DNA from 2 places in the Mesorhizobium sp. P2_B5 genome. Region 2 is predicted to be linked to the other one. Evidence: predicted binding sites of a transcription regulator. Region 2 holds the regulator's gene; the other holds the start of a gene.

Region 1 (4,789 bases), on a different contig from region 2:
GCCAGTCGGAACAGATCCCGACCGAGCTCAGGCTTTCGGTGGCCAAGCTTCTGACGCCCGGCCGTGGCGGCGCGCGCGAACAATGGCGCGCCGGCGGCATCCTGGCGCAGTTCCTGCCGCAGTCGCCCGAGCGCATGCGCGTGCCCGACATCTCGGGCGGCGACGGCGATCCACGCGACGTCACGCATGAACCGGTCGACAATTCCTGGCAGGAACTGGTGGCCCTGCTCGGCACCATCGAGCCGACCGAACTGATCGACCCGACCATCGGCGCCGAGCGGTTGCTCTACCGGTTGTTCCATGAACACGGCGTGCGCGTCTTCGGCGGCGTTCCGGTCGCCGACCGGTGCTCGTGCTCGCGCGACAAGATCCGCGGCATTCTCGAAGGCTTCTCCGCCGAAGAGATCAAGGAGAGCACCGAGGATGGCGGCATTCACGTCGCCTGCGAGTTCTGCTCGAAGCAGTATGACTTCGACCCAGCGGAGTTTGGCGCGGCTCAATAGGGAAAGCCGCTTCGCAACCTATCCTCTCCCCGGCCGGGGAGAGGATCCATGGCTTACCCTTGGCGGTTGGTCTCTTTTGACCGGGTTTCGCGCCGCACCGATCTCAGCGTCAAATGAATTCCTGGAGATGCTTGCGGACATCTGACATTCGTTCGACCGGAGCCATATGGGTTTCATCCCCGAGCACCGTGAGCTTCGCTCCTTTGATTGCACTCGCGGTAGCTTCCATCATGCCGCCGCCGAAGAACTGGTCCCTTTCGCCGCCAAGGATCAAAGTCCTCGCCGAAATATCGTTGAGGTCTTCGTTTGTCACATCATTGTCGAGCATTGCTTCCAGATAGCGAACGATCGAACTCGGCGCTCCCATCCGTGCAATCAATCTGCGTCCTTCGAAGCTCAGGCGAAAGCGCAAGAGAAGGTTCAGCCACGGTCGACGAAATACCGTTGTAAACTCCTGCAGCAACGCGTGAAATTGTTCGGCTTTTGCGAATTGAATCTGTTTCTGGAGCCGCTTTTTTCCATCGACCGAAAAACCGTATGCGCTCGCCAGCAGGATCAGCTTGCCCACAAAGTCCGGATACCGTGCTGCCACCCGCGTTGCGATAACGCCGCCATAGGAAATACCCATCAACACCACTGGCTTTTTGAACGTGACGTCGATGATCTCCGCGATGTCTCCAGCCATACCCTCAAGCGAAAGATCGGCTTTAGGATCGGGATCGTAGCCAATCAGCACAAAGTTCGTGTCGGGTGGAAGAATACGGATGAGTCGTCCGGCATCCTTTTCCAGCCTGGATGGCTCGGGCTTCATCATGAAGCCCTGGCCGCCGTTGATGATAAGAAGGCTTTCAGGTCCCCGTCCAACTCTCGCGAACGGCATCCGACCCGGAAACAACCCTGTTTCAATAGTGTGCATCAAGCCGCTGCCTGGCGCTGGCCAGAGACCCCTGATCAATGGGAAGTAAAGCTACCTTGACGAAAGCTGGCGCAACGCTTCCTGCCACTAATTCACCGTCCGCCTCGTTCCCGGCAGATCCAGCGAAAACGCGGGAATGGCGATGTCGAACGTCTCGCCCCTTTTGTTGCGCATGGTGTAATGCCCGACCATGAAGCCCGACGGTGTCGAGAGCGGGCAGCCGGATGTATATTGATAGCTGTCGCCGGGATTGAGCTCGGGCTGGTCGCCGACGACACCGGCGCCGCGCACCTCTTCGACCCGGCCGCTGCCGTCGGTGATGTGCCAGTAGCGCGACATAAGCTGCACGAACTCGTCCGACTGGTTGTCGATCGTCACCTGGTAGCCCCAGACATAGCGGTTCTCCGACGGATCGGAGCGATCCTCCAGATAGAACGGTCTGACCTGCACTTCGATGTTGCGCGTGACGGCGCGGTACATAGGCTGCTCCAAACGACACCAACGGACCTGTCGGCGCTCTTGCTCTACTCCCGATTAGGGTCTCATGCGCAGGTGCCGAACAACAATGTCATTTAAGTGACACATGACAATGATGGTGTGCACGAACCGTATCGGGCGACTCAGCGCTCTGTCGAACTGTTGAAAACGGCCATTCCTGGCCGCTTTTTCCCGGAGTGACCAGATCTCGATGGAACTGACAGTCATAGCAGCGCTGCTTTCGACACTCCTGCTTCTTTCCAATCTCGCCAGCATTGTGCTCGCCTCGCTCAGCCTGAAGCGGCCGCGCCAGATTGCTCCGCCGGCCAGAAAGGCGCCGCCGGTGTCGATCGTGGTGCCGTCGCGCGGCGTCGAACCGTTTACCGAGGAGACGCTTGCCCGTGCCTTCTCGCTCGACTGGCCGCGCTACGAGCTGATCTTCTGCGTCGCCCATGCCGACGATCCGGTGGTCAAACTGATAAACCGGGCGATTGCCCGGTTTCCAAAGGTGGCGGCGCAGCTGCTGATCGGCGATGACCGGGTCAGCGCCAACCCCAAGCTCAACAATTGCGTGAAGGGTTGGGTGGCGGCGCAGCACAACTGGGTCATCCTGGCCGATTCCAACGTGCTGATGCCTGTCGACTATGTCCAGCATCTGATGGCGGCCTGGCGGCCGGACACCGGGCTTGTCTGCTCGACTCCGATCGGCTCGCGGCCGGACGGTTTTTGGGCCGAGGTCGAATGCGCCTTCCTCAACACGCTGCAGGCGCGCTGGCAATATGCCGGCGAAGCCCTTGGTCTCGGCTTTGCCCAGGGCAAGAGCATGCTGTGGAACAAGCCGATGCTCGACGCCAATGGCGGCATCGAGGCGCTTGCCGCCGAGATCGCCGAGGATGCCGCCGCGACCAAGCTGGTCAATGGGCTCGGCCTGCGCGTCAATCTCGTTGCCTCGCCCTTCGAACAGCCGCTCGGCCAGCGTACGTTTGCCGAGATCTGGTCGCGCCAGACGCGCTGGGCGCGGCTGCGCCGCGTCACCTTCCCACTGTTCTACACGCCCGAGATCCTGACGGGTGTGGCGGTGCCGCTGCTGCTGGCACTGGTCGCGGCGGCAAGCGCCGGCGTCAGCATGCCCACCACGGCTTTGTGCGTTCTGGCCTTTGCCTATGTGCCGGAATGCCTGCTCGCCTGGGCCAAGGGCTGGTATTTGTCACCGCGCATCGTCACCGCCATGATCGTGCGCGATGTGATGCTTCCCGCCATCTGGTCGCGCGGTTGGCTCGGCGGCGCGGTCGAATGGCGCGGCAATGCCATGACCATCCGCACCAAGGCGATGACGGAACTGGACGAGGCCTCGTCGGGCGCCTGAGCGCCGCCCAGGCCTTGCCTTGCTTTCGGAGCAGGCCGCTACTTCGCCGCCTTCAGCGCCTGTGCAACGTCCTCGAGCAGATCGTCCGTATCCTCAAGACCGACCGACAGCCTCAGCGTTCCCGGCCCGATGCCGAGTTCGGCGCGCGCCTCGTCGCTGAGGTTCTTGTGTGTTGTCGTTGCCGGATGGGTGATCAGGCTCTTGGCGTCACCAAGATTGTTGGAGATCAGCACGATGTCGAGCGCGTTCTGCAAGGCGAAGGCCGCCTGCTTGCCGCCCTTGACGTCGAGGCAGATCAGCGTCGAGCCGCCCGCCATCTGCTTCTTGACGATATCGGCCTGCGGATGGTCGGCGCGGCCGGGATAGATGACGCGGGCGATCTGCGGCTGTCCGGCCAGGAAATCGGCGATCTTGCCGGCACTCTCCGTCTGCTGGCGCACGCGCACCGGCAGCGTCTCGAGACCCTTGAGCAGCGTCCAGGCGTTGAAGGGCGACAGGCTCGGGCCGGTGTGGCGGAAATAGTCGTGCAAATTCTCGTCGATCCACTTCTTGTCCGACAGGATGATGCCGCCTAGACAGCGCCCCTGGCCGTCAATGTGCTTGGTCGCGGAGTAGACGACGATGTGGGCGCCGAGCTGCAAGGGCTTCTGCTGCAAGGGCGTGGCAAAGACGTTGTCGACGATCAGCCTGGCGCCGATCGAGGTGGCGAGCGATGCGACGGCGGCAATGTCGACCACTTCCAGCGTCGGGTTGGTCGGGCTTTCCAGGAAGAACAGTTTGGTGTTCGGCCTGACCGCCTTTTCCCAGTTGGCGATGTCGGTGCCGTCGACCAGAGTCGCCTCGATGCCGTATTTCGGCGCCAGCGTCTCGACCACCCAGCGGCAGGAACCGAACAGCGCGCGCGCCGCAACGATATGGTCGCCGGCCTTGGCGCTGCACAACAGCGCCGCCGTCACTGCTGCCATGCCGGACGCGGTAGCGCGGGCGTCTTCCGCGCCTTCCAGCGCGCACATGCGCTTTTCGAACATGTCGACGGTCGGGTTGGCGTAGCGCGAATAGATGAAGCCCGGCTCCTCGCCCTTGAAACGGGCTTCGGCGGCCTGCGCCGTCTCGTAGACATAGCCCTGGGTGAGGTACATCGCTTCCGACGTTTCGCCGAACTGGGAACGCAGCGTCCCCCCATGCACGAGTGCGGTCTGAGGCTTCCAGTTACGCTTCTTGGTGCTCATCGCTTTTCTTCCAGACACAAAAAAACCGGCCGCGAAAGTCGCAACCGGTCCATACGGCCTTGCGGCCCGACGGTCCTTTAGCGACTTGTTTAACGTGGCTGCAAGCCGACCGGCCAAATCACCACGGGATAACGACCCTTTAGACCTCAGCCATGCTTGCGTCAATTGCCGGCTTCATTAAGAGGTTTGTACCAGTTGGAGCGGAGCCAGCCATTGCGGCAGACAGGCATTCTTCCCGATCAGGATATTTCCGCGCTGTTCCAGTCCGGCGCGCTGAAGTCGCCGCGCGCGCTCGATG
Region 2 (4,789 bases):
TCGGCACGACGCGCGACGTCAACATCCTGGCCGCGGCCAATCTCGACTCCGCCTTCAAGGGCCAGATCGACCTCGGCGTCGATGAAGCGCGCCGCAAGGTGTCCAACCAGCAGATCGACTGGATGAACAAACTCAAGGCCGACGGCGTGATGGCCGAGCATTTCAACACCGGTCTGTTCACCTATGGCGCCTCCAGCCGGCCCGAGACGTCAGGCATGGGCGTGGCGATCATCGGCTCGTTCTACATGATGGTGATCGTGCTGCTTTTGGCGCTGCCGATCGGCGTCGCGGCCTCGATCTATCTCGAGGAATTCGCCAAGAAGAACCGCTTCACCGACCTGATCGAAGTCAACATCAACAATCTTGCGGCGGTGCCGTCGATCGTCTTCGGTCTGCTCGGCCTTGCCGTGTTCATCAACTTCCTCGGGATGCCGCGCTCGGCCGCCTTTGTCGGTGGCCTGGTGCTGACATTGATGACGCTGCCGACCATCATCATCGCGACGCGCGCGGCCCTTGCCGCGGTGCCGCCGTCGATCCGCTCGGCAGCGCTTGGGCTTGGCGCCTCGAAGATGCAGATGGTGTTCCAGCACATACTGCCGCTTGCCGCTCCCGGCATCCTGACCGGCACGATTATCGGCCTGGCGCGTGCGCTCGGCGAGACAGCACCGCTGCTTCTGATCGGCATGGTCGCCTTCGTCGCCGACTATCCGAAGACACCCTTCGATCCGGCGACCGCCCTGCCGGTGCAGATCTACATGTGGGCAAACGAGGCCGAACGCGCTTTTGTCGAGCGCATGTCCGGCGCCATCATCATCCTGCTCGTCTTCCTCATGGCCATGAACATCACCGCGATCGTGCTTCGGCGCCGGTTCGAGCGGCGCTGGTAGAAAAAAGGCAATTTGGTATGAACATCATGACCGAACAGTCTCTTGAAAACGCAGTGGGCGATAAAATGAACGCCAAGTCGAACGAAGTCATCAAGATGCGCGGCGACAAGGTCGGCGTGTTCTACGGCGAGAAGCAGGCGCTGTTCGACGTCAATCTCGACGTCCGCCAGAACCAGGTGACGGCGCTGATCGGCCCGTCCGGCTGCGGCAAGTCGACCTTCCTGCGCTGCCTCAACCGCATGAACGACACCATCGATTCGGCGCGGGTGACCGGCAAGATCACGCTCGACGAGGACGACATCTATGACAAGAACATCGACGTCGTCGAACTCAGGGCGCGCGTCGGCATGGTGTTCCAGAAGCCCAATCCGTTCCCGAAGTCGATCTACGAGAACGTTGCCTACGGCCCGCGCATCCATGGGCTGGCCAAGCGCAAGTCCGACATGGACCAGATCGTCGAGTCGAGCTTGAAGAAGGCGGCGATCTGGAACGAGGTCAAGGACCGCCTGCAGGAGCCCGGCACCGGCCTGTCCGGCGGCCAGCAGCAGCGCCTGTGCATCGCGCGCGCCATTGCGGTGTCGCCGGAAGTAATCCTGATGGACGAACCCTGCTCGGCGCTCGACCCGATTGCCACCGCACGCGTCGAGGAGCTGATCGACGAGCTGCGCCAGAATTACACGATCGTCATCGTCACCCACTCGATGCAGCAGGCGGCGCGCGTGTCGCAGCGCACGGCGATGTTCCACCTCGGCTACCTGGTCGAGGAGGGCGCCACCGACAAGATGTTCACCAATCCCGACGACAAGCGCACCCAGGACTACATTACCGGCCGCTTCGGCTGAGCCGTCCAGCGGTTGAATTTTCAGGCACGAGGACCACGATCATGGGTGAACATACCGTCGCCTCCTTCGATGAAGAGTTGGGCCAGATCAGCAAGCTGATCCGCGACATGGGCGATCTGGCCGGGTCGATGGTCAGCGGCTCGACAAAAGCGCTGCTCAATTCCGACAATGCGCTGGCGCAGCGCGTCGTGTCCGACGACGCCATCATGGACGCGCGCCAGCGGGAACTCGACGATCGTGCCATCACGCTCATCGCCAAGCGCCAGCCGATGGCCAACGATCTGCGTGCCGTGGTCGGCTCGATCCGCATGGCCGGCGACCTCGAGCGCATCGGCGATCTCGCCAAGAACATCGCCAAGCGCGTTGGCACCGTGGGCCTCAGCGTCACGCCGCGCGACCTCTCGCATTCCATCGATGCGATGGCGCAGCTGGTGCTGATCCAGGTGCAAGGGGTGGTCGAGGAATATGCCGCCGCGGATGCCGCAGCCCTGGCGAAACTCAGGAATGAGGACGAACGTATCGACGTCAAATACACGTCGGTGTTTCGTGAACTCTTGACCTACATGATGGAAGACCCGCGCAACATCACCGCCTGCACGCATCTCCTGTTCTGCGCCAAGAATCTGGAGCGCATCGGCGATCATGTCACCAACATCGCTGAAAATGCGTATTATGTGCTGACCGGCCAGCAATTGCCCGCCAATCGCCCGAAGCAGGACGAGACGGCGATGGCCACTTCGGCCTGACAAGGGTGAACTGCTGATGATCGCGCCACGCATCATGGTCGTGGAGGACGAGGAGCCGCTGGGCGTTCTTCTCCGCTACAACCTCGAATCCGAAGGCTACCAGGTCGAGGTGGTGACGCGCGGCGATGAGGCCGAAATCCGGTTGCAGGAAAATGTGCCCGACCTTCTGGTGCTCGACTGGATGGTGCCGGCTGTGTCCGGCATCGAGCTCTGCCGCCGGCTGCGCATGCGGCCCGAGACCGAACGGCTGCCGATCATCATGCTGACCGCGCGTGGCGAGGAGAGCGACCGCGTGCGTGGCCTGTCCACCGGCGCCGACGACTATCTGGTCAAGCCGTTCTCGACACCGGAATTCATGGCGCGCGTGAAAGCGTTGCTGCGCCGCGCCAAGCCGGAAGTGCTGTCCAGCGTGCTCAAGGTCGGCGACATCGTGCTCGACCGTGAATCGCACCGCGTCTACCGCAAGAAGAGCGAAATCAGGCTCGGACCGACCGAGTTCCGCCTGCTCGAATTCATGATGCGCCATCCCGGCCGCGTGTTCTCGCGCAGCCAGCTGCTCGACAATGTCTGGGGCGAGACGATCTATATCGACGAGCGCACGGTCGACGTGCATGTCGGTCGACTGCGCAAGGCGGTCAATAATGGCCGCATGCCCGACGTCATCCGCACCATCCGCGGCGCCGGCTACGCCATCCGGGAAGATTAGGCGCGCCGCGCTGTTGCCGGCCCCTCAGGCGACATGCTTGCCCGCTTTCGCCTGAATCCCCGGTGCGAAAATCTCCTGGTCGACGAAGCCGAGCGCGCGCATGGCGCAGCCTTCGCGGATCAGCGGCAGTTCGTTGGGCTCGGTGTCGAAGGAGATCGATTTCGAGTGCTGGCCGCCGGCGGTCTGAGCAATCGCCTCGCGCAATGCCGGTTCGATCAGATCGAACGCGGCGGCGCTGACTCCGACCATGGCGACAGGTGCTGGATCGATCAGCGCGAACAGGCTGCCGAGGCCGAAGCCGAGCGCCTCGCCGGCCTTGCGGTAGGCTTCGCGCTCGGGGCCATCGGTCTCGCGGGCACGTGCGGCGAGCGCCCGCATGTCGGCGTCGCCGACATCGACCGGTTCGGCATCCTCGCTCATCATTTTGGCGCTGCGCCAGATGGCGTAGTTGCCGGCATAGGCCTCCACGCAGCCGCGCCGCCCGCAACGGCACAGCGCGCCGCCGGGCCGATGGATCATGTGGCCGAACTCGCCGCCCGACGAATGGGTGCCGGTGAACAATTCGCCCTTCAGCACCAGCCCCATGCCGATGCCATGCGAGAGCAGGATAGCGATGAAATTGTCGCGGTAGCGCTCAGGCTGGCGCCATTGCAGCGCCACCGCCATCATGTTGCAGTCGTTTTCCATGGTGGCCGGAATGCCGAACTCCGCTTCCAGTATGTCGGCGAAGGCAATGTCGGTCAGCGGCGTGATCGGCGACCACAGCATGGCGCGGGCCTGCGAATCGGTGATGCCCTGGATGCCCATGGCAATACGGGCGACGCTCTGGACATCGAGGTCGGGGTCCTCGATCCGGCGCCGGACAATCGCTACGCATTCGCCGATCAGCTCGTCGCGCGGCATGGTCAGCGTGTCCAGCCGACGCTGCTCCTCGGCGATCACATGGCCGGCATAGTCGATGACGGTGACGGAGAGGAAGTTCAGCGACAGCACCACGGTCATCACCGCGGCGGCTTCGGGGTTGAGCGCAAGGCCAACCTGCGGCCGGCCGCGCTTCAGCGCACCCGTCTCGCCGGGTTTGCTCTCGGCCAGGATGCCTTCGGCAATCAAATCCGAGGAGATCGCCGATATGGTCGAGTGGCTGAGGCCGGTGGTCGCCGCAATCTCGGTCCGCGACGGCTGGCCGGCCCGGCGCACGGCCGAAATCACCATCGCGCGGTTGCGACGGCGCAGATCATCGTGGCGGATTCCAACCGACATCGTTTTTGTTTTCCTCCCGGACCTCCTCGCGCCTCATGATAGTGGAGGCATTTGGTGGTACCAGCCAAATATTGGCAGAAGCAGGCGGCGCTGTCATTGTTTATTGCGAGTCTCGAAAAAATTCACAGAGGCCATCAGATTCCATCAGAATCGATGTTGACAGCGCCTCGCCGTTGGACCAGTATTTTTTCGAGGCTCGAAAAAATAGAGCCTCTGTGTGCCGGCCTTCGGGTCAGTTTTGTCGCGCCGTGCGCGGCGCAGGGAGGGTTATCATGAACAGATTTGCAGCCGCCATGCTGGCGGGTGTCGCCATGTCGCTGACGCTGGTGTCGGTCGCGCAGGCGAAGG

Evidence for each region. Region 2 encodes PhoB, which activates phosphate uptake and scavenging genes when phosphate is short. Its sites were predicted from a motif close to TGTCATNNANCTGTCAT; they were not measured.
Region 1: AC1D1N_RS19825 (ceramide glucosyltransferase) is a predicted target of PhoB. The motif match lies at 1,986-2,002, and genes of this name have one in related genera.

The regions. Positions count from the first base shown of each region.
Region 1 covers NZ_JBFUDJ010000005.1:409,032-413,820, forward strand. The annotation lists gene AC1D1N_RS19810 (Hsp33 family molecular chaperone) at 1-503, shown strand, start outside; gene AC1D1N_RS19815 (alpha/beta fold hydrolase) at 613-1,419, opposite strand; gene apaG (Co2+/Mg2+ efflux protein ApaG) at 1,507-1,899, opposite strand; gene AC1D1N_RS19825 (ceramide glucosyltransferase) at 2,108-3,262, shown strand; gene AC1D1N_RS19830 (O-succinylhomoserine sulfhydrylase) at 3,301-4,491, opposite strand; SAM riboswitch at 4,549-4,626, opposite strand; gene AC1D1N_RS19835 (2'-deoxycytidine 5'-triphosphate deaminase) at 4,705-4,789, shown strand, end outside.
Region 2 covers NZ_JBFUDJ010000001.1:99,244-104,032, reverse strand. The annotation lists gene pstA (phosphate ABC transporter permease PstA) at 1-887, shown strand, start outside; gene pstB (phosphate ABC transporter ATP-binding protein PstB) at 905-1,729, shown strand; gene phoU (phosphate signaling complex protein PhoU) at 1,771-2,475, shown strand; gene phoB (phosphate regulon transcriptional regulator PhoB) at 2,492-3,181, shown strand; gene AC1D1N_RS00495 (ROK family protein) at 3,206-4,441, opposite strand; gene xylF (D-xylose ABC transporter substrate-binding protein) at 4,714-4,789, shown strand, end outside.